One region of the Streptomyces sp. SLBN-118 genome, then DNA from elsewhere that is predicted to be linked to it. Evidence: predicted binding sites of a transcription regulator. Region 1 holds the regulator's gene; the other holds the start of a gene.

What was found. Region 1 encodes HspR, which represses chaperone genes until heat shock. Its sites were predicted from a motif close to TTGAGNNNNNNNNNCTCAA; they were not measured.
Region 2: lon (endopeptidase La) is a predicted target of HspR. The motif match lies at 8,614-8,632, and genes of this name have one in related genera.

The regions. Positions count from the first base shown of each region.
Region 1 is NZ_VFNP01000001.1:3,668,728-3,679,462, forward strand. It holds gene clpB (ATP-dependent chaperone ClpB) at 1-1,853, opposite strand, end outside; gene FBY35_RS16715 (pyridoxamine 5'-phosphate oxidase family protein) at 1,974-2,378, shown strand; gene FBY35_RS16720 ((2Fe-2S)-binding protein) at 2,506-2,826, opposite strand; gene FBY35_RS16725 (helix-turn-helix transcriptional regulator) at 3,264-4,247, shown strand; gene FBY35_RS16730 (heat shock protein transcriptional repressor HspR) at 4,327-4,770, opposite strand; gene dnaJ (molecular chaperone DnaJ) at 4,772-5,956, opposite strand; gene grpE (nucleotide exchange factor GrpE) at 5,987-6,646, opposite strand; gene dnaK (molecular chaperone DnaK) at 6,643-8,499, opposite strand; gene FBY35_RS16750 (sugar transferase) at 8,736-9,257, shown strand; gene FBY35_RS16755 ((Fe-S)-binding protein) at 9,387-10,735, shown strand, end outside.
Region 2 is NZ_VFNP01000001.1:2,610,331-2,621,065, forward strand. It holds gene FBY35_RS11600 (lysozyme) at 1-190, shown strand, start outside; gene FBY35_RS11605 (pentapeptide repeat-containing protein) at 232-1,032, opposite strand; gene FBY35_RS11610 (M4 family metallopeptidase) at 1,113-3,953, opposite strand; gene FBY35_RS11615 (helix-turn-helix domain-containing protein) at 4,104-5,114, shown strand; gene FBY35_RS11620 (serine protease) at 5,354-6,118, shown strand; gene lon (endopeptidase La) at 6,186-8,591, opposite strand; gene FBY35_RS11630 (protealysin inhibitor emfourin) at 8,832-9,302, shown strand; gene FBY35_RS11635 (rhomboid-like protein) at 9,258-10,082, opposite strand; gene FBY35_RS11640 (spermidine synthase) at 10,385-10,735, shown strand, end outside.

The sequences.
Region 1 (10,735 bases):
AGTTCGGTCTTGCCGACACCGGTCGGGCCGAGGAAGAGGAACGAGCCGGTGGGCCGGTCGGGGTCGGCGATGCCGGCGCGCGTCCTGCGTACCGCGTCGGACACGGCCCGGACGGCCTCGGTCTGGCCGATCAGCCGCTTGCCCAGCTCCTCCTCCATCCGCAGCAGCTTCTGAGTCTCGCCCTCCAGGAGCCGTCCGGCCGGAATACCGGTCCAGGAGGCGACCACATCGGCGATGTCGTCGGGGCCGACCTCTTCCTTGACCATGGTGTCCCTGGCGGCCTCCTGCTCGGCCTCGGAGGCTTCCTCCAGCTCACGCTCCAGGGCCGGGATCTCCCCGTACAGCAGCTGGGAGGCGGTGTCGAAGTCGCCGTCGCGCTGGGCCCTTTCGGCCTGGCCGCGCAGGTCGTCGAGCTTCTCCTTCAGCTCACCGACGCGGTTGAGGCCCTGCTTCTCCTTCTCCCAGCGCGCCGTGAGACCGCGCAGTTCCTCCTCCTTGTCGGCGAGGTCGCGGCGCAGCTTCTCCAGGCGCTGCCTGGAGCCGGGGTCGGTCTCGTTCTTGAGCGCGAGCTCCTCCATCTTCAGCCGGTCGACGGCGCGCTGCAGCTCGTCGATCTCGACCGGCGAGGAATCGATCTCCATCCGCAGCCGGGAGGCGGACTCGTCGACGAGGTCGATGGCCTTGTCCGGCAGGAAGCGCGAGGTGATGTACCGGTCGGAGAGCGTCGCGGCGGCAACCAGCGCGCTGTCCGCGATCTGCACCTTGTGGTGGGCCTCGTAGCGGCCCTTGAGCCCGCGCAGGATCGCGATCGTGTCCTCGACGGTCGGCTCGTCGACCAGCACCTGCTGGAAGCGCCGCTCCAGGGCCGCGTCCTTCTCGATCCGCTCGCGGTACTCGTCCAGGGTGGTGGCGCCGACCATGCGCAGCTCGCCGCGCGCCAGCATCGGCTTGAGCATGTTGCCCGCGTCCATGGACGAGTCGCCGCCGGCGCCCGCGCCCACCACGGTGTGCAGCTCGTCGATGAAGGTGATGATCTGGCCGTCGCTCTCCTTGATCTCGGAAAGGACGGTCTTGAGCCGTTCCTCGAACTCGCCGCGGTACTTCGCACCCGCGACCATCGCACCGAGGTCCAGCGAGACGAGCCGCTTGTTCTTCAGGGACTCGGGGACGTCGCCCTTGACGATGCGCTGCGCGAGCCCTTCGACGACGGCGGTCTTGCCGACACCGGGCTCACCGATCAGCACCGGGTTGTTCTTGGTGCGGCGGGACAGCACCTGGACGACCCGGCGGATCTCCTGGTCCCGGCCGATGACCGGGTCGAGCTTGCCCTCCCGGGCGGCCGCGGTGAAGTCCGTACCGAACTTCTCCAGTGCCTTGTACTGACCCTCGGGGTCGGGAGTGGTCACCCGGCGCCCTCCCCTCACCGTCTCGAACGCGTCCAGCAGCTTCTTCGCCGTGGCCCCCTGCCGGTCCAGCACCTCGCCGGCCTGCCCGCCCTTGGCTGCGATGCCGATGAGCAGGTGCTCGGTGGACAGGTACTCGTCCCCCAGCTCCTTGGCCCGCCGTTCGGCATCGGCGACGACCGCCAGCAGCTCCCGGTTGGGCTGAGGCGGGGCGACGGTCGAGCCGGTCACGCTGGGCTGTGCCGCAAGCACCCGTTCGGCTCCGGCACGCACGGCCACCTGGTCCGCCTCGACGGCGGCCAGCAGATCGACGATGTTCTCGTTGTCCTCGCCCGCGAGCAGCGCGAGCAGCAGATGCGCTGGGGTCAGGTCGGGATGCCCGGCGGACACCGCCCGGCTGGTGGCGGCGTTGAGCGCATCCCGGCTCTTGTTGGTCAGCTCGGCGTCCACTGCGGTCTCTCCTCCTCGAAGGCAGGGCGTTTCCCTCACACTGACTCATTCAGCGTGCACAAAGTTGAGTCTATTCCACTCAATCTAGTGAACGGTAGCGTCCGCCGGTAGGTTCCGGGCATGGCCATCGATCCGCGCAACCCCGACGCGTCCTTCCTCAGCTTCTGGCGTGAGTACCACATGTCCACACTGACGACACCGCGCCAGGACGGCACCCCTCACGTTGTCGCGGTCGGCGTCACGTACGACCCGGAGGGCGGATTCGCCCGCGTCATCACCAATAAGCACAGCCACAAGGTGGCCAACCTCCTGGCCGCGGGCCCGGAGGGGGCGCCGGTCGCGGTCTGCCAGGTCGACAAGGGGCGCTGGGCGACCCTGGAGGGCCGCGCGAGGGTCCGTGCGGAGCCCGAGCTCATCGCGGACGCGGTGGAGCGTTACGCGGAACGCTACGGGCGCACACCGGCCCCGAATCCGGACCGGGTGCTGATCGAGATCACCCTGACGCGGGCGATGGGCCGGGCGTAGGGAACACATCCCCGTGCCGGAGCCTTCCGTACGGGAAAAGCACAGCGGCGCCATCGCGTTTCAGGTCCACGATGGCGCCGCTGTGTGGGGGAAGCACCTGAGCGATTTACAACGACGGGGGAACCGCTCAGGCACTGCGGGGGGTGGCGGTGGTGGTGTCGGGCTCGACCAACTGGTGATCGCGTTGATCGAGATTGACGAAAATCATGCCGTACCGGATGGCACAGCGGACGGGCTGCGGAGCTCCACGGGGCCGGCGAAGGCACCGATACGCGCGGACGTCTTCGTCCTCCTCGCGCGCCACGACGATCGGCTCTCCGAAGAGGGTGACCATCAACGAGTCGCCACGGTGGGGGATTGCCGTGACGAGGTCGATGAAATGCCACCCCGATCGATAAGCCGTAGCCATCTCGCGCCGGAAGACCCGGTCGTCCGGTGGAACGGTCATGCGTCCGTGCGGGCCGGAGCGACGCCCCAGGAGGGCTCACCTGGCGTACCCGCGGCGTCAGCCGGAGCGACACCCCATGAAGGCTCACCGGGAGTGCCCGACGCGTCCGCCGGAGCGGCAACACCCCAGGAGGGCTCACCGGGCGTTCCGGCCACAGCATCAGTGGGAGCGAAGCCCCACGACGGTTCCCCAGGAGCTGCCGTCACCGCGCCGGCGGGAGAGCTACCCCAGGAGGGCTCACCGGAGGCCACCGCACCGAGCGCGGCCGCCGCTATGGCAAGAGCACAAAGAGCACGTAGCGTCCTAGACATGGGTGATCTCCACCTCTTTTGATCATTCCTCCTCCCCCGCGCATAAGACGATGTCTCACTCCGAACGCTTGCACCAGCGACGGCAGGCATCATGTTCCTGTAATGCAGGAGCCTGAGGGGGTGCATATGCCATCTAATGAGGGCGAAACGGGACACCCTCACGCAGACGGCGAGCTGTGCGAAGCGGGGAAAAGTCTCTACATCACCGCACTGCGCACCGGACGTATAGCCCGGTCAGAGGCGGAATCAACACCCTGCCTCTTCGATCTCGCCCTGCTGCACCCGGATCCCGACGACGCTCAGTGGCTCCGACCGGTCCCGCCGACCACTGCGCTGACACAGCTGATACACCCCATTGAGCGGGAGATCCAAGAGCGCCGACGACGAACTGTCGCTCTGACCGATGCTCTTGAGCCATTCATGGCGTTCACCGCTCAGAACTCCACCGTCCCACAAGGAATTACCGTCCTCGAGGGCCTCAACCGCATCAACACAACCCTCGACCAAGTCACCGCAGACTGCACCGAGGAGCTTCTCACGGTCCAGCCCGGCAGCGGGCGACAGCCGCACATCCTCGAAAAGGCCCTGCGCCGCGTGGAACCGCTGATCGACCGCGGTGTCCGTATGCGCACGCTCTACCAGCACACAGCCCGCCACCACCCCGCCACGCTCGCCTACATGGAGCAGGTGGGGCCCTCCGGCGTGGAGGTGCGCACGCTGGAGGAGATCATCGACCGGCTGATCATCGTGGACCGGAGGGTGGCCTTCATTCCGGCGAGCAGCGACCGGCTGTCCGCACTGGAGCTGCGGCACAAGGGCATAGTCGAGTATCTGGTCGGCGTCTTCGAGCAGTTCTGGCTCCACGGCAACCCGTGGGAGGAACCGATCTCGTACGGACCGGACCTCGACGGCATCACCGGCATCCAGCGCTCGATCGCAAAACTGCTGGTCGAAGGCCATGTGGACGAGGCGATCGCGCGCCGGCTCGGGATGAATGTCCGTACCTGCCGAGCCCATATCGCCAAGCTGGGCTCGTCGTTGGGCAGCGGCAGCCGGACCCAGCTGGGCTATCTGATCGCCCAGTCGGGAATCCTTGAACACGAGTCCTGAACCTGACCGAAACCCATATACCGAAGGGGCGGTGCGGCAACTCGCGTTGCTGCACCGCCCCTTCGGGCCGAGACATGGCCTATTCGGAACGCTTGGGCCGCCAGACCACCAGCGCGCTCGCCTGCTGCACATCCTGGTACGGCACGAGATCGCGCCGGTAGGAGGCATGCACCTGAGCCTCGCGCTGCTGCATCGCCACAGCCGCTCCCTCGACCGCGGCCGACAGCTCGGCAACCCTTTGCTGAAGCGCAGCGACCTGGTTCTCCAGTTCGATGATGCGCTTGATTCCGGCCAGGTTGATGCCCTCGTCCTGCGACAACTGCTGGACGGTGCGCAGCAGTTCGATGTCCCGGGCACTGTAGCGTCGGCCCCGTCCGGCGGTGCGGCCGGGGGAGACAAGACCGAGCCGGTCGTACTGCCGCAGCGTCTGCGGATGCAATCCCGAGAGCTGGGCCGCCACCGAAATGACGTACACCGGCGACTCGTCGGTCAGTTCGTAGGGGTTGCGGCGACGACCGTCCATCTCATGCTCCCTTCGCGGCCTGGAACAGCTCGGCCCGCGGGTCCTCGTCCGCTGTGGCTTCGCGGTAGGCCTCCAGCGCTTCCTTCGCCTTGTCGCCGAGCTCCTTGGGGATCGCGACCTCGACGGTGACCAGCAGGTCGCCACGGGTGCCGTCCTTGCGGACCGCGCCCTTGCCGCGCGCACGCATCGTACGGCCGTTGGGTGTCCCCGCGGGCAGCTTCAGCGTGACCGGCGGACCGCCGAGCGTCGGCACCTTCACCTCGCCGCCGAGCGCCGCCTCCGTGAAGGTGACGGGCACGGTGACTGTGAGGTTGTCGCCCTTGCGGCCGAAGACCGGGTGGGAGTCGACATGCACGACGACGTACAAGTCGCCCCCAGGGCCGCCCCGTTCGCCCGGGGCTCCCTTGCCGCGCAGCCGGATCCGCTGGCCGTCGGAGACGCCCGCAGGGATCCGGACCTGCATCGTGCGGGAGGAGCGGGCGCGCCCGCTGCCCTTGCAGACCTCGCAGGGGTCCTGCGCGATCAGCCCGCGGCCCTTGCAGTCCACGCACGGGTCGGTGAGCGAGAAGGAGCCGCTGCCGCCGCGCGAGACCTGGCCGGTGCCGACACAGGTCGGACACACGCGCGGCGTGCCGTTCTTGTCGCCGGTGCCCGAACAGGCCTTGCAGGCGGCCGAGCTGGACATCCGCAGCGGGACCGTGGCTCCGTCGACCGCCTCGGTGAAGCTGAGCGTCACCTCGGACTCGATGTCCTGGCCACGGCGCGGCTGGGTACGCGTACCCGGTCCGGCGCCGCGGTTGAACAGCCCGCCGAAGACATCGCCGAGACCGCCGCCGAAGCCGCCGGCGCCCCCTTGAGCGCCGCCCGGGGCGCCGCCGAAGAGGTCGCCCAGGTCGAAGTTGAAGGAGCCGCCGGGCCCGCCCGGCGCACCGGCGCGGAAGCCACCGTTGCCGAAGAGTGCGCGCGCCTCGTCGTACTCCTTGCGCCGCTTGGGGTCGCCGAGGATGTCATTGGCCTCGGAGATCTCCTTGAAGCGCTCCTCCGCCCTGGCGTCGCCCTTGTTGGCGTCCGGGTGGAACTCGCGGGCGAGCTTCCGGTACGCCTTCTTGATCTCGGCCTCGGTGGCGTCCTTGGGGACGCCGAGGACCTTGTAGTAGTCCTTCTCGACGAAGTCCTTCGTACTCATCGACGTCCCTCCTTCCGGACCATCGTCGGATCAGCCCTCCTCCGGGCCACCGCTCTCCTCGTCGTTCGCCGTCTCGTCCTTCGCGACCCCGGCCGCGGGGGTCGCGCCCGGCTGGGGCTCGGCCACCGCGACCCGTGCGGGCCTGATGGTCCGTTCGCCGATGCGATACCCCGGCTGCAGGACCGCGACGCACGTGGTCTCGGTGACATCCGGTGCGTACGAGTGCATCAGGGCCTCGTGGATCGTCGGGTCGAAGGGCTCGCCCTCCTTGCCGAACTGCTGCAGGCCCATCTTGGCGGCGGCCGTCTCAAGAGACTCGGCAACCGACTTGAACCCGCCCACCAGCTCTCCGTGATCACGGGCACGGCCGATGTCGTCGAGCACGGGCAGGAGCTCGGTCAGCAGGCTCGCCGTGGCGATCTCCTTGACCGTGATCCGGTCGCGCTCCACACGACGGCGGTAGTTCTGGTACTCGGCCTGGAGCCGCTGGAGGTCCGCCGTGCGCTCGTTGAGCGCCATGCGCACCTGGTCCAGCTGAGCCGTCAGGCCGGCGATCTTTGCTGCTGCGTCCCCTGCCGGGGCCGCCGGGCCCTCCTTCTCGGAGGACTCGGCGGACGCGGCGGCGTCGTCAGGGGTGGCGCCTGAGGGGACGTCGGGCTTCTCCTCGAAGCCCGGGGTCTCCTCCGTCACGCGGCACCGTCCTTCTTCGGCTTCTCGTCGTCGACGATTTCGGCGTCGACCACATCGTCCTCGGCCTGGGGCTGCTCGCCGGCCTGGGCGCCCTCGGCGCCGGGCGCACCGCCCTCGGGGGCGGCGTTGGCGTACATCGCCTGGCCGAGCTTCTGGCTGACCGCGGCGACCTTCTCGGTCGCCGTGCGGATCTCGGCCGTGTCCTCGCCCTTGAGCTTCTCCTTCAGCTCGCCGAGCGCGGTCTCGACCTCGGTCTTGACGTCACCGGGGACCTTGTCCTCGTTGTCCTTGAGGAACTTCTCGGTCTGGTAGACGAGCTGCTCACCCTGGTTGCGGGACTCGGCGGCCTCGCGGCGGCGGTGGTCCTCGTCCGCGTACTGCTCGGCCTCCTGGCGCATCCGGTCGACCTCGTCCTTCGGCAGCGAGGAGCCGCCGGTGACGGTCATCTTCTGCTCCTTGCCCGTGCCCAGGTCCTTCGCGGTCACGTGCATGATGCCGTTGGCGTCGATGTCGAAGGCGACCTCGATCTGCGGGACCCCGCGCGGGGCGGGCGGCAGACCGGTCAGCTCGAACATCCCGAGCTTCTTGTTGTACGCCGCGATCTCGCGCTCGCCCTGGTAGACCTGGATCTGAACGGACGGCTGGTTGTCCTCGGCCGTCGTGAAGATCTCCGAACGCTTGGTCGGGATCGTGGTGTTGCGCTCGATCAGCTTGGTCATGATGCCGCCCTTGGTCTCGATACCAAGCGACAGCGGGGTGACGTCGAGGAGCAGGACGTCCTTGACCTCGCCCTTGAGGACACCGGCCTGCAGAGCGGCACCGATGGCGACGACCTCGTCGGGGTTCACACCCTTGTTGGCGTCCTGGCCTCCGGTGAGCTCCTTGACGAGCTCGGCGACGGCGGGCATACGGGTCGAGCCGCCGACCAGAACCACGTGGTCGATCTCGGACAGCTGGATGCCGGCGTCCTTGATCACGTTGTGGAACGGGGTCTTGCAGCGCTCGAGCAGGTCTGCGGTGAGCTGCTGGAACTGAGCGCGCGTGAGCTTCTCGTCCAGGTGCAGCGGGCCCTCGGCGGAGGCCGTGATGTAGGGCAGGTTGATGTTCGTCTCGGTCGACGACGACAGCTCGATCTTCGCCTTCTCCGCAGCCTCGCGCAGACGCTGGAGAGCCATCTTGTCCTTGGACAGGTCCACGCCGTGACCGTTGGCGAACTGCCTCACCAGGTAGTCGACGACGCGCTGGTCCCAGTCGTCACCACCGAGGTGGTTGTCACCGTTGGTGGCCTTCACCTCGACGACGCCGTCGCCGATCTCCAGCAGCGAGACGTCGAAGGTGCCGCCACCGAGGTCGAAGACGAGGATGGTCTGGTCGTCCTTGTCGAGGCCGTAGGCCAGGGCGGCCGCCGTCGGCTCGTTGACGATGCGCAGGACGTTCAGACCGGCGATCTCGCCGGCCTCCTTGGTGGCCTGGCGCTCGGAGTCGTTGAAGTACGCCGGGACGGTGATCACGGCGTCGGTGACCTTCTCGCCGAGGTAGGACTCCGCGTCACGCTTCAGCTTCTGCAGGATGAAGGCGCTCATCTGCTGCGGGTTGAAGGTCTTCCCGTCGAGCTCGATCTTCCAGTCGGTGCCCATGTGGCGCTTGACCGACCGGATGGTCCTGTCGACGTTCGTGACTGCCTGACGCTTCGCCACCTCGCCGACCAGCACCTCACCGTTCTTCGCGAAGGCGACGACGGACGGCGTGGTCCTGGCACCCTCGGCGTTGGTGATGACGGTGGGCTCGCCGCCCTCCAGAACGCTGACGACGGAGTTAGTCGTGCCCAGGTCGATGCCGACCGCACGTGCCATTTCAATTCCTCCAGCTGACTTGAGTGGATCTGGCTCAAGGATGCACGACCGACCCGATGACGTCAACAGAGCTGAGTCGACCCCACTCAACTTTTATCCGGCTCTTACCTGCAGCCCGCCCCCGGACCTGCGCCCCCACGTCCGCCGCAGCGCGTGGCGCACCCCTTCGCGGCGACCCGCGTCTGGGAGAGTCATAGCCGCAAAAAGCGGTCAATTGAGCCAAAGGGCGTGCGTCCATGCCTGCGAAGCGAGCCATCGACCTGACGGGCAGCCTGCTCCTGCTACTGCTCCTGTCCCCCGTGCTGCTCACCCTCGCCGCCGCGGTCGCCTCGACCACCGGCGGCCCGCTCCTGACCCGCCGCGACAGGACGGGCCTTGGCGGTTCCACGTTTGCGATGCTGTCGTTCCGTACGACACCGGCCTCGCCCGCGGGACGGCTGCTGCGCCGCCACTTCCTGGACAATCTGCCGCAGCTGATCAATGTCGTACGCGGGGAGATGTCGCTCGTGGGCCCCCGGCCGCTGCCGCCCGGGCAGGACGCCTCCGTCGCGGGGCGGGCCCGTCTCGGCGTGCGCCCCGGAATGACGGGGCTGTGGCAGATCAGCGGCCGCTCAGAGCTCCCCTGGGAGGAAATGGGTGTGCTCGACCTGCATTATGTGGAGCAGTATTGGCTGGGACTGGACCTGTTGATCCTGGTCCGGACCCTGCCGATCGCGATCGCCGGACGCCGCGCGGCCCGTCCGGTCAGGCTTGCCTGAGCGACACAGATCACCGGCTGCGCGGCTACAGTGCGGCGGCATAAGTGGGTACTCTCAGCACGGACTGAATAAGTTACCGCTTAGTAGACTGTCGAGATTCCCCACCCTCGCAGGCCCGAGGAGCCCCAAATGCAACTCGCCGCGATCATCGTGTCGCTGGTCCTGACCGTGGTCGGCGTTGCGCTCATCGCCCGAGCCGTCGCGCAGATCTACCGCTTCGTGAAGCTCGGTCAGCCGGTCCCGGCAGGCAGCCGCACCGACGACCCGAAGCAGCGCACGATCACCCTGGTCAAGGAGTTCCTCGGCCACACCCGGATGAACCGGTGGGGGATCGTGGGCTTCGCCCACTGGTTCGTCGCGATCGGCTTCCTGACGCTCCCGCCGACTCTTGCGCAGGCGTACGGCCAGCTCTTCGAGGCGGACTGGACTCTGCCCGTCATCGGCGGATTCCTGCCGTTCGAGATGTACATCGAGTTCATCGGCATCATGACCGTCGTCGGCATCGTCGTGCTGATGGCGATCCGGCTGCTCAACCTGCCCTCGCGAGCCGGCCGCAAGTCGCGCTTCGCGGGCTCCAAGGCCTGGCAGGCGTACTTCGTCGAGTACGTCATCCTCACGATCGGCCTCGCGATCCTCGCCCTGCGTGGGCTCGAGGGCGCGATCCACCACATCGAGGGCTACGAACCCGCGTACTTCGTCTCGTACCCCCTGGTCCTGGCCTTCAAGGGACTGAGCGTCCCCACGCTCCAGACGCTGATCTACTTCACCGCGATGATCAAGATCGGCACCTCGCTGATCTGGATGATCACGGTCTCGCTCAACACCAACATGGGTGTCGCCTGGCACCGCTTCCTCGGCTTCCCGAACATCTGGTTCAAGCGGAACGCCGACGGCTCCACCGCTCTCGGCGCCCTGCAGCCGATGACCAGCGGCGGCAAGGAGATCGACTTCGAGGACCCGGGCGAGGACGACGTCTTCGGCGTCTCCCAGGTCGAGCAGTTCTCCTGGAAGGGCATCCTCGACTTCTCCACGTGCACCGAGTGCGGCCGCTGCCAGTCGCAGTGCCCGGCCTGGAACACCGGAAAGCCGCTGTCCCCCAAGCTCCTGATCATGTCGCTGCGCGACCACGCGCACGCCAAGGCCCCGTATCTGCTGGCCGGCGGCGGCAAGACGATGGAGGGCGAGGAGAAGGCGTCCGCCGAGGCTCTGGGGGACGTCCCCGCGGCCGCTCTCGCCGAGGCCGAGCGCCCCCTGATCGGGACGCTGGAGGAGAACGGCGTCATCGACCCGGACGTCCTGTGGTCCTGCACCACCTGCGGTGCGTGCGTGGAGCAGTGCCCGGTCGACATCGAGCACATCGACCACATCGTCGACATGCGCCGCTACCAGGTGATGATCGAGTCCGCGTTCCCGTCCGAGGCGGGCACGATGCTCAAGAACCTGGAGAAGAAGGGCAACCCCTGGGGGCTCGCCAAGAA
Region 2 (10,735 bases), 1.1 Mb from region 1:
CGGCAACTACAGCGGCTTCGGCGCGAGCAACCCGCTGTGGATCGCCCGCTACAACACCACACCCGGCACGCTCCCGGCGGGCTGGGCCTACCAGACGATGTGGCAGTACACCTCGTCAGGACCGATCGTCGGCGACCACAATAAGTTCAACGGCGCCCTGGACCGCGTCGCGGCTCTCGCCAACGGCTGAGCAGCCTTACGACCCGCCCTGCGCACTCTCGCGACCGTGGGTCACGACCAGTGCGCAGGACGGGTCAGCGCGGGCGGCAGCCTGGTCGCCCCGTCGCCCTTCGCCGCGTTGAGCTGCGGCTGTGTGAGGAAGAAGCTCCCCGTCAGATCGGCGCCCGCGAGGTCAGCGTCCCTCAGGTCCGCCCCGATGAGGTCCGCGAGACGCAGGTCCGCGCCCGTGAGGTCGGCCGCTATGAGATACGCGCCCCGCAGGCTGGCGCCCCTGAGGTCCGCGCCACGGAGCCTCGCCCCGATCAGGTCGGCCCCCCGGCGGTCCTTCTTCTTGTGCCCCGCTTCGGCGCGCACCAGTTCGCTCGTACGGAGCAGCAGCACGTTCACGTCCTGCCGGTGCGCGGCCACATCGAGCCTTTCCAGCGCCTTCGGTTCAAGACCGGTCAGGCGCTCGGTCTCTTCCAGCAGCAGCCGGATCTCGCCGTGCAGCGAGCGGGCCGGCCGCAGCTTCAGCGCCTCGGTCAGGTACCAGAGCAGTTCGTGCAGCTGCCGTACGACGGGGAACACCGCGAACATCTGCCGCGCCGTGTCCGGCGCCTGCCGCCAGTCCGTGCCGCCGAAGGTGACCTGGGAGACGTACTGTCCGGCGCCGAAACAGTCGTAGACCGTGCAGCCGGGAAAGCCGCTCTGCCGCAGCCGCGTGTGGATGCCGCAGCGGAAGTCCGTCCGCAGATTGGGGCAGGGCTTTCCGGCGGGCTTGTTGATCGCGAAGTCCGCCGACTTGGCGAACGGCAGGGCGGCACAGCACAGCCCGAAGCAGCTCCCGCAGTCGGCCTGCAAGGGGTTTTCCATGGGTCCATTTTGAACGACCGCGAAGGGACCCCCGGCGCCCGGGCGCCGGGGGTCCCCCTTTCATCGGGGCAGGGGTGCCCCTAGCCGCACACGCCCGCAGGGCGTTCGCGGGTGACCAGGTCGGTCCAGCCCGTCGTGCCGTCGATCCAGATCACCTGGCGGCCGGAGACCGCGGCCGGGGAGATCTGTTCGCCGCGGTTGCAGGAGACCCGCTCCTTGCGCGATCCGTCGGTGGTCAGCTGCCACAGTTTCGGCAGCGAGTCGTTGCGGAGCGCCGCGTCGGGCAGTGCGCTGTTCACGGTGACCGCGGTGTCCGAGACCGTGAGGTCGAACGGCATCAGCGCGGCGGGCTTGTACTCGGAGCTGATGTCCACCGTGCCCTTGCCGTCCAGGTCCGAGCGGCGGATCCCCATCTGGCCCTGGTCGCTGAGATTCTCGTCCACCAGCCAGAAGGCGTGCGTGGCGTTGATTCCGGTCTGGCCGAGGATCTGCGGTTCGCCGAGCTGCTCCGCGAGGGCGCCCTTGCCGGTCTTGAGGTCGAAGACCTCGACGCCCAGCTTGTAGTCCTCGGGGGTCGGATACAGCTTGGCGTAGGCGAGCCTGCCGTTCTTGATCGCCGGGAGGGCGGTCAGGGTCTCGAAGCCGCCGCCGTCGACGAAGGCGGGCTCACGGTCGCCGGGGCGCAGATAGCGGACGTGCCGGTCGCCGAAGATGCCGAAGCTCTCGAAGACGACGACGCCGTTCTCGACGCGCAGGCCACCGATGTCGGTGGACGAGGTGTACAGCTTCTTGATCGGTCCGCCCGCGAGGGGGCGGGAGAGGATGTCGAGGCTGGTAGCCCCGTACGCCGCCCAGACGACCGTCTTGCCGTCAGTCGCCGGATAGACGTGGTAGCGGCCGTCGTTGGGGCTGATCAGCTTCGGGGCGCCCTTGCCGTCCGTACGGCCCGCGTAGACGGAGTACGGCTCCGAGCCGTCGTCGTTGGACTGCGAGGCCGTCCACCAGCCGCCGCCCGCCTGGGCTCCGGTGCCCCCGGTGTTGACCTTGCCGAGCAACTGGTCGGAGTCGACGCCGAGCGCGTCCTCCCAGCCCGGGACGATGCCGTGGGCGTTGAAGGAGCGCTTGACCGCGGTGAGCTCCTTCGCGGAGACGCCGAGGTCCTTGGCGGCGGCGAGTACCGCGTTGCGGCCGTCGGTGAAGCCGTCGAGCGGCGTCATGTACTCGGACAGCGCCTTGTACACGATGCTGTCGGCGAGCTGTCCGCCCACGTCCTGGCGCAGGTCCCACAACGCACCGGAGAAGATGGTGGAGTTGAGGTGTACCCCGCCGTTGTCGGTGCCGAAGGTGACCCCGAGGAAGTTCTTCGAGGTGGTCGCGCCGTCGTTGAGGTCGCGGAAGGCACAGGCCCGCGGCTTCGTCGTGCGGCACAGGTCCTCGCCGATGAGACCGGCGTCCGGGTTGTCCATCGAGACTCCGGACGCGGCGGTGTCGATCGCGTTGCCGAAGTAGTCGGCGAGCGCTTCGTTCAGTGCACCGGACTGTCCGGCGTAGACGAGGTTGGCGGTGTTCTCGACGACGCCGTGCGTCATCTCGTGGCCCACCACGTCGAGGTCGGCGGAGAGCGGCTTGTAGTCCTCGTCGCCACTGCCGTAGACCATCTTCTGGCCGTCCCAGAAGGCGTTGACGTACGGCGAGCCGAACTCGGTCACACCGACCAGGGAGTTGATGGTCATGCCGCGGCCGTCGAGGCTGTCGCGGCCCAGGTTCTGCTTGTAGTAGTCGTAGACCTTCCCGGCCGCCCAGTGCGCGTCGACCGCGCCGGACTCGGTGGCGTCCTTGCCGAAGTCCTTGTCCGGGCTGCTGAATTCCTTCAGCCCGCCGGGCCAGGTTCCGGACACCTCGCTGACATCGAGCTTGCGGGCGTCCCAGGTGGTGAGGGTGTTCTTGGTGGAGCCCGCCATCCGCGTGGCGTCGATCATCATGTACCTGGTCGCGGCGGTGTCGAGCCGGAGGTCGAGGTCGACCTTGGCCGTGTCGAGCTTGACGCCGGTGCCCTTGACCCCGGCGGCCGGGTCGTCCTCGGCCGCGCGGGCACCCGCCGGGGCAGCCTTCGCGGTGGCGCCGGACGCGGCGGTCCCCTTCGCGGTCAGCGTCTTGATGCCGCTGAACTGCAGCACCGGGTAGCCGGCGCGGGCGTCGATGTAGACCTGCTGGAGCACCGGTTCGCCGGTGGCGGGATTCGTGCCACGTACGGTCACGTGGTGGGCGAGGATGCCCTCGCCGCGCGGGATCACCACAAGGCCGCTTGCGCTGCCGGTGAGGGCCGCCGCCTTCGCGGACTTGGCGCCCTTGCCGCGTATCGCGTCGGCCTTGCTGAGCGTCTTGCCGCCGAGGCGTGCGGCGGTGGCCGCGACCGCGCGGCGTACCGCGGTGTCCTTCGTAACGCTTGCCGTGGTGCCGGTCTTCAGGCCCGTGAAGTACTTGCCGGAGGTGCCGGTGACGACGCGCTTGCCGCCCTTGGACTCCATTCGTACGACGTACTGGCCGCCGAACACCGGTATGCCGTGGTGCTTCTGCTGCAGCCGCACGGTCTCTTCCGCGCCATTTCTGACGGTCCCCATCGGCGCGAGGTCGCGCCGCGCGTCGGCGATCTTGTAGCGGCTCTCCTTGGCGGCGAGATGGCCGCGGGCCGCGTCCGCCGGGCTTGCCTTGGCGTCCGCCGCCTCCCTGATTCCGTCGACGAGCGACGGGGTTGCCGTCTCTGCCCCCGGAAGGACATCGGCGGGCGGTGCGGTGGCCGGCGGGGTCGCCGCCTGAGCCGGTACCGCCGTCAGCAGCAGCCCGGCCGTGCTGAGCAGTGCCGCGAGACCGGTCCCCCTGGAAATACCCGATCTCTGTGTGCTTGTTCTGGCCTTGCGCACAGTTCGTACCCCTCCCACGTGCTGGTCAAGCCGTAAAGGTGGTCATGACCATGCAACCCGCGGGGCGCCAACCGATCAATGTGGCCGGCGCGTTGACAAGTGGACACGCACACTTGTGTGGCCCGTGAAGAGGGAGTGAGAATCCGACGCATGAGCGAGGGGGAACTGCACACCCTCGGCCTGGGGGAGGCCGAGGAACGCACCTACGAGGCACTGCTCAAGGAACAGGCCACCGGGGCCGAGGAGTTGGCACGCCTGCTGGGTCTGCCACGCGACCGCCTCGACCGGGCGCTCGGCCATCTGGTCGAGCACGGCCTCGCGCTCCCGGCGGACGGGGACGCGCTGCCGCATCCAGCGGCGCCGGACGCCGCGATCCGTACGCTGATCCACCGTCGTCAGGCCGAACTGCACTTACGGTCCGCCGAGTTGGAACGATTACGGATGACCGCGGACCAGCTGGCCGGCCGCCTGATGTCGGGGGCGCCCAGTGCACCTGAGCGCGACATCGAGGTGGTGACCGGTCCGCGGGCGATCGGCGAACGGGCGGGGTACCTGCTGGCGACCGCGGAGCGGGAGGTCGCCATCCTGGACCGCTCGCCGTACGGGAAGAGGCCACGCGGGGACGGCGGTTCAGGCACACCGCCACTGGACATCGAGGGACTTTTGGACCGCGGCGTGGAGGTGCGGACCGTCATGGACCGGGACGGGCTCTGCTGTCCGGGCCGGATGCGCTCGGTGACCGGCCTCGTCGAGCAGGGCCTGCGGGCACGGGTCGCGACGGCGGTGCCCACCGAACTGATCACCGTGGACCGGCGGATCACCCTGCTTCCGCCGGCCGATCCGGGCGACCCGAGGGCCTCCGCGCTGGTGATAGGCGACACCTTGCTGCGCAACGCGCTCATGCCGCTGTTCGAGACGGTCTGGGACCGGGCCACACCGCTCGGCGGTTCGGGCGGGGCGCGCGACGCGACGCTCGTGAAGGCTCAGAAGGAGTTACTGGGCCTGCTCGCCGCGGGCCTCAAGGACGAGGCGATCGCCCGCCGCCTGGGCGTCCATGTGCACACCGCCCGCAGAAGGATCAGCCGTCTGCTGGAGACACTGGGCGCAGAGACCCGCTTCCAGGCCGGGGCGCAGGCGACCTTGCGAGGATGGCTGGACTGACGGCCGTAAACAGGCAAGATGGCCGGATGAAGTGGATCGTTCGGGGGTGTCTTTTGGATCGGGCCGGATCAGTGAGCGGGGTCTGGGGTGGTGCATCGCACGGCGGCGGACGGAGCCCGCGCGGAGCGTCGGCGACTGAAGACAACGCAGGCAGCTGCCCCGCCGGGGCACGCGAATCCGGCAAGGTCCGGAAGACACCCACCGGCCCGAAGAGGCTGCAAAGGTGGCTGGCCGTAGCTGTGCTCGCCGCCACAACGGCGTGCGGGGGTCCGGTTTCGGCCGCGCCGGACGCGGGGGACGCGTCCCCCTTGCCGCCACTGCCCGAGCCGCAGTCCTCGGCGACTGCTTTCGCCGGCCTGTCGTCGGCCGGGGTACTGCTCGACAAGGACGGCGAGCACTTCTGTTCCGCGAGCGTCGTCAACAGCCCCCAGGGCAATGTCATCGCCACCGCCGCGCATTGTGTCTTCGAGTACGGCAGCTACATGGAGAACATCACCTTCGCCCCCAGCTTCAGCGGCGCGGGTACGGGCAAGGCACCCTACGGACGGTGGAAGGTCCGCGCGATCCAGGTGGACGCCCGCTGGCGCGCGGACACCGCGGACTCCGACACCGTGGACTACGCATTCCTGACGCTGGCGCCGGACGCCAAGGGCCGCAACGTCCAGGACGTCGTGGGCGGAACGCCCGTCGACTGGACCGGGGTGCCGGCCCGCCGGGTCACAGTCGTCGGCTACCCCAATCCCGACCACAATCCCGACAACCGCCCCATCGCCTGCACCACCGACACCGAGCCGGATCCCGAAATGGCCGGATCCGTACGGATGGACTGCTCCGGTTTCTGGGACGGCACGAGCGGCGGCCCGTGGCTCGCGGGCTACCGGGACCCGAAGCATCCGGGCCGCCTCATCGGGGTGACCAGCGGCGGCGACACGGACAGTGTGTCGACGGCGGTCCGCTTCAATGCCAACGCGCGCACGCTGTACGACAAGGCCACGAAGGCATGACGGAGCCCCGGGAGGAAGGGCGTCGGCCTTCCTCCCGGGGCCAGGGCAGCCCTGGTCCAAAATGTGTTCAGGCCGCGGCCTGAACCGGCACATCCGCCGGTGAGAGCGCGATCTCCAGCACCTGGAGCACATCCGTGACCGGGTGCACGTCCAGCTTCTGAAGGACCTCCGCCGGGACGTCGTCCAGATCCGCCTCGTTCCGCTTGGGGATCACGACCGTCGTGATGCCCGCACGGTGCGCGGCGAGCAGCTTCTGCTTCAGACCGCCGATCGGCAGCACCCGCCCGGTCAGCGAGACCTCGCCGGTCATCGCCACATCCGTTCGCACCAGGCGTCCGGACAGCAGGGACGCGAGCGCCGTCGTCATCGTGATGCCCGCGCTCGGGCCGTCCTTGGGGACCGCGCCCGCAGGGAAGTGGATGTGCACGCCCCGGTCCTTGAGGTCGGCGACCGGAAGCTCCAGCTCCGCGCCGTGCGAGCGCAGGAAGCTCAGCGCGATCTGCGCGGACTCCTTCATCACGTCGCCGAGCTGCCCTGTCAGAGTCAGTCCCGCCGCGCCCGTCTCCGGGTCGGCGAGAGAGGCCTCGACGAACAGGACGTCGCCGCCCGCGCCGGTGACCGCGAGGCCGGTGGCCACACCCGGCACGGCCGTACGGCGCTCGGCCGGGTCCTGCGCGGACTCGGGCACATGGTGCGGCCGCCCGATCAAGCCGCGCAGCTGCTCGGCGCCGATCGTGAACGGCAGCTCCTGGTCGCCCAGTTCGTGCTGGGCCGCGACCTTGCGCAGCAGCCGGGCAACCGAACGCTCCAGGTTCCGCACGCCCGCCTCACGGGTGTACTCGCCCGCGAGCTTGCGCAGCGCCGACTCCTCGATGACCACCTCGCCGTGCTCCAGGCCCGCCCGCTCCAGCTGACGCGGCAGCAGATGGTCCCGGGCGATGACGACCTTCTCGTCCTCGGTGTAGCCGTCGAGCCTGACGAGCTCCATCCGGTCGAGCAGGGCTTCCGGGATGGCCTCCAGCACATTGGCTGTGGCCAGGAAGACGACATCGCTCAGGTCGAGTTCGACCTCCAGGTAGTGGTCGCGGAAGGTGTGGTTCTGCGCCGGGTCGAGGACTTCGAGCAGAGCGGCCGCGGGGTCGCCGCGGAAGTCGGAGCCGACCTTGTCGATCTCGTCGAGCAGGACGACCGGGTTCATCGAACCGGCCTCCTTGATCGCCCGCACGATCCGGCCGGGCAGGGCCCCGACGTAGGTGCGCCGGTGTCCGCGGATCTCCGCCTCGTCCCGGACACCACCGAGCGCGACCCGTACGAATGTGCGCCCCATGGCGTGCGCCACGGACTCGCCGAGAGATGTCTTTCCCACGCCGGGCGGGCCGACGAGCGCGAGAACCGCGCCCCCGCGACGCCCTCCGACCACGCCCAGCCCCCGGTCGGCGCGCCGCTTGCGCACCGCCAGGTATTCGGTGATCCGTTCCTTCACGTCCTGCAGACCCGAGTGCTCGGCGTCCAGGATCGCCTTCGCGCCCTGGATGTCGTACTCGTCCTCGGTCCTTTCGTTCCAGGGCAGTTCGAGGACGGTGTCGAGCCAGGTGCGGATCCAGGAACCCTCGGGGCCCTGGTCACTGGAACGCTCCAGCTTCTCGACCTCCTTGAGGGCGGCTTCGCGCACCTTCTCGGGGAGGTCGGCTGCCTCGACACGGGCCCGGTAGTCGTCGGACTCGTCCTCGCCGTCCTCGCCGTTGAGGTCACGCAGCTCCTTGCGTACGGCTTCGAGCTGGCGGCGCAGCAGGAACTCGCGCTGCTGCTTGTCGACGCCTTCCTGGACGTCCTTGGCGATGGATTCGGCGACATCCTGCTCGGCGAGGTGCTCGCGCAGCTGCTGGGTGGCCAGCTTCAGGCGGGCCACCGGCTCGGCGGTCTCGAGGAGTTCGATCTTCTGGGCGGTGGTCAGGAAGGGTGAGTAGCCGGAGTTGTCGGCGAGCTGCGAGACGTCGTCGATCTGCTGGACGCGGTCGACGACCTGCCAGGCGCCGCGCTTCTTCAGCCAGTCGGTGGCGAGTGCCTTGTACTCCGTGACCAGTTCGGTGACCGAGCCGGGCAGCGGGTCGGGCACGGTCTCCTCGACACGCGAGCCCTCGACCCAGAGCGCGGCGCCCGGGCCCGTGGTCCCCGCGCCGATCTTCACCCGGCCGCGGCCGCGGATGAGAGCGCCGGGGTCGCCGTCCGAGAGCCGGCCGACCTGCTCGACGGTCCCGAGCACGCCCGTCGCTGCGTACGTTCCGTCGACGCGCGGAACAAGCAGCACGGTCGGCTTGCTTGCACCACTGGAACGCGCGGCGGCCTGGGCGGCCTCCACCGCGGCTCGTACGTCGTTGTCGGACAGGTCGAGCGGCACCACCATTCCGGGCAGCACGACCTCGTCGTCGAGCGGCAGCACGGGCAAGGTGAGCGGTGTGGACGTCGAAGCCATGATCTCCCCTTAGGCAGTCAAGTTGAGCTGTAAGGACTCAATGCATGGACTCAATGCATGACGCCGGGGAGTTGTTCCCCGGGAAGCGTTCGCTCTGAGCGATCAGGCATGGGGCCGTGCGGCTCGCCGGGCCGGCAGCCCCAGGACCGCTCACCCCAAAGTGCCCGCGGGCCCGCCGACGGGTCGGCCACACTGCTGCGAGGGACCGGTGCTCGTGCGATACGGAGGGCAGGTGGGCGCGTGCGAGGGATGAGGCAGGGGCGGTGCGGGGCGGCGGGAGTGCTGCTGGGTGTCCTGCTGGTGGCGGGGTGCGCGTCCGGCGAGGGCGGAGACGACGGCGGGAATCCGACCCGCTCGGGGTCCTCTGCCGCGACGACGCCCGCCGCCGCGCTTCCCCTGGTCCAGGTGACCGTCACCGGTGGCATCGCCGGCGTGCGCAACGATCTACTCGTCCGGGACGACGGCACCTACACCACGTCGACGAAGAACGGCCACAAGGGCTCCGGCCGGATGACGCCGGCCGAACTGGCCGAGCTGCGGCGGGCTCTGGAGAAGGCGGACTTCGCGCGGCTCCCCCGTAAGGCCACCGGCAGTCCCGTCGCGGACGGGTTCATCTACCGGATCACCTACGCGGGCCACACCGTCACCACGGACGAGACGAACCGGCTACCCGCCCTGCGGGACGTATTCGCCGCGCTGCCGGGGGACTGACCGGCGTACGCCTTCGGGCCTGAGCGACCAGCGGCGCACGGCGGGCCAGCAGGCGACACCGGCCAGCAGGGCCAGCGGATGGCCCCAGTTGGTGAGCGGGTCCTCGAAGGCCAGCAGGTCCTGGAACTGCATCAGGAAGACGAAGCCGAGCAGCGTCCCGCGCTGGACGGGGCCGAGCAGTCCGGCGAGGGCGCCGATGCACGCCATCAGGCCGAAGCTGATGCCGTAGTCGAGGCGGTGCAGCGACGTGACCGGCAGATGCCCGGTCATGACGGAGACCGCCACGGGTATCTCGGTGGCCAGGGTCGCCCCGACATGGCCCAGCAGGAACACGCCCGCTGTGCGAGTGCCGCCGATCCGGCGCTCCAGCGCGGTGAGAGTGAAGAGGAAGGCGACGGCGTACGAGGACGCCAGGCCGCCCGCGACCCACAGGGCGCTGGCTCCGAGAACAAGGAGCGGAGTGTGGGCCAAATGGGTGACATCGGTGCTGGAGCCGCGGAGCATCGTGGAGACGGTGGCCGGATCGCCGTACTCCACGAAGAGCGAGGTGGCGATCAGGACGAGGGCGTAGCCGAAGGTGAACGGTGTGCCCGTCGGTGTCGGCAGGAGCCGCAGTGCCCGGCGCCACAGGGGCCGTCGTACACAGCGGGCCGGCGCAGGTGTCGGGGCCGGTGGGAACGCGACTGCCGGCGTCGCCCTCCGCGTCGCGGTGCGCTGGGTCGGTATGCCGCCCAGCAGTTCCCGGCCGGTGGCCGGATCGCGCGTCGAAAGCTGGTCCACGCGTGAGGCCCCTCTCGTCCAACCCCGAACGAACCCCCACCCAACGCGATCACCATGACCCCCGTCTATGACCTGCGCCACACGAGGCAACCTTCGCGCCACCTCGAACGTCCCGCGCCTGCCACACCGCACCAACCAGCTGTGAGTCGGCTGTGAGTCCACTGTGAACCGGGCGGGACCGCTGTTTGGCGAGGGCCACAGGGGCAACCCGCCGAGTGGGCCGAAACCATTTGTCCCTCTCGCCCCATCCCGACACCATGGCCATCCACACCTGTCCGTCCCGTCGCCGAGAGGTAACCACCATGCCGCTTCATGCCGACGCACCTCTCACCCTCGAGCGCCGTGAGGGCCACCACGGAGAGGTCGTCCTGCGAAAGCGCGGCGAGCACCACGAGATCATCGCCAACGGGTGCTTCCTGATGGACACCTCCGACGGCCGCTCCGAACGCCTCCTCGTCGACGCCGCCTACGACGCGCTCGAGGCGCGCACAGCCGCCCCCGCCCTCCTCATCGGCGGTCTCGGCGTCGGCTTCTCTCTCGCGCGCGCCGCCGCCAACCCCCACTGGCGTCACATCATCGTCGTCGAACGCGAGCAGGCGATCATCGACTGGCACCGTTCGGGGCCGCTCGCACGGATCTCCGGCGGCGCGCTC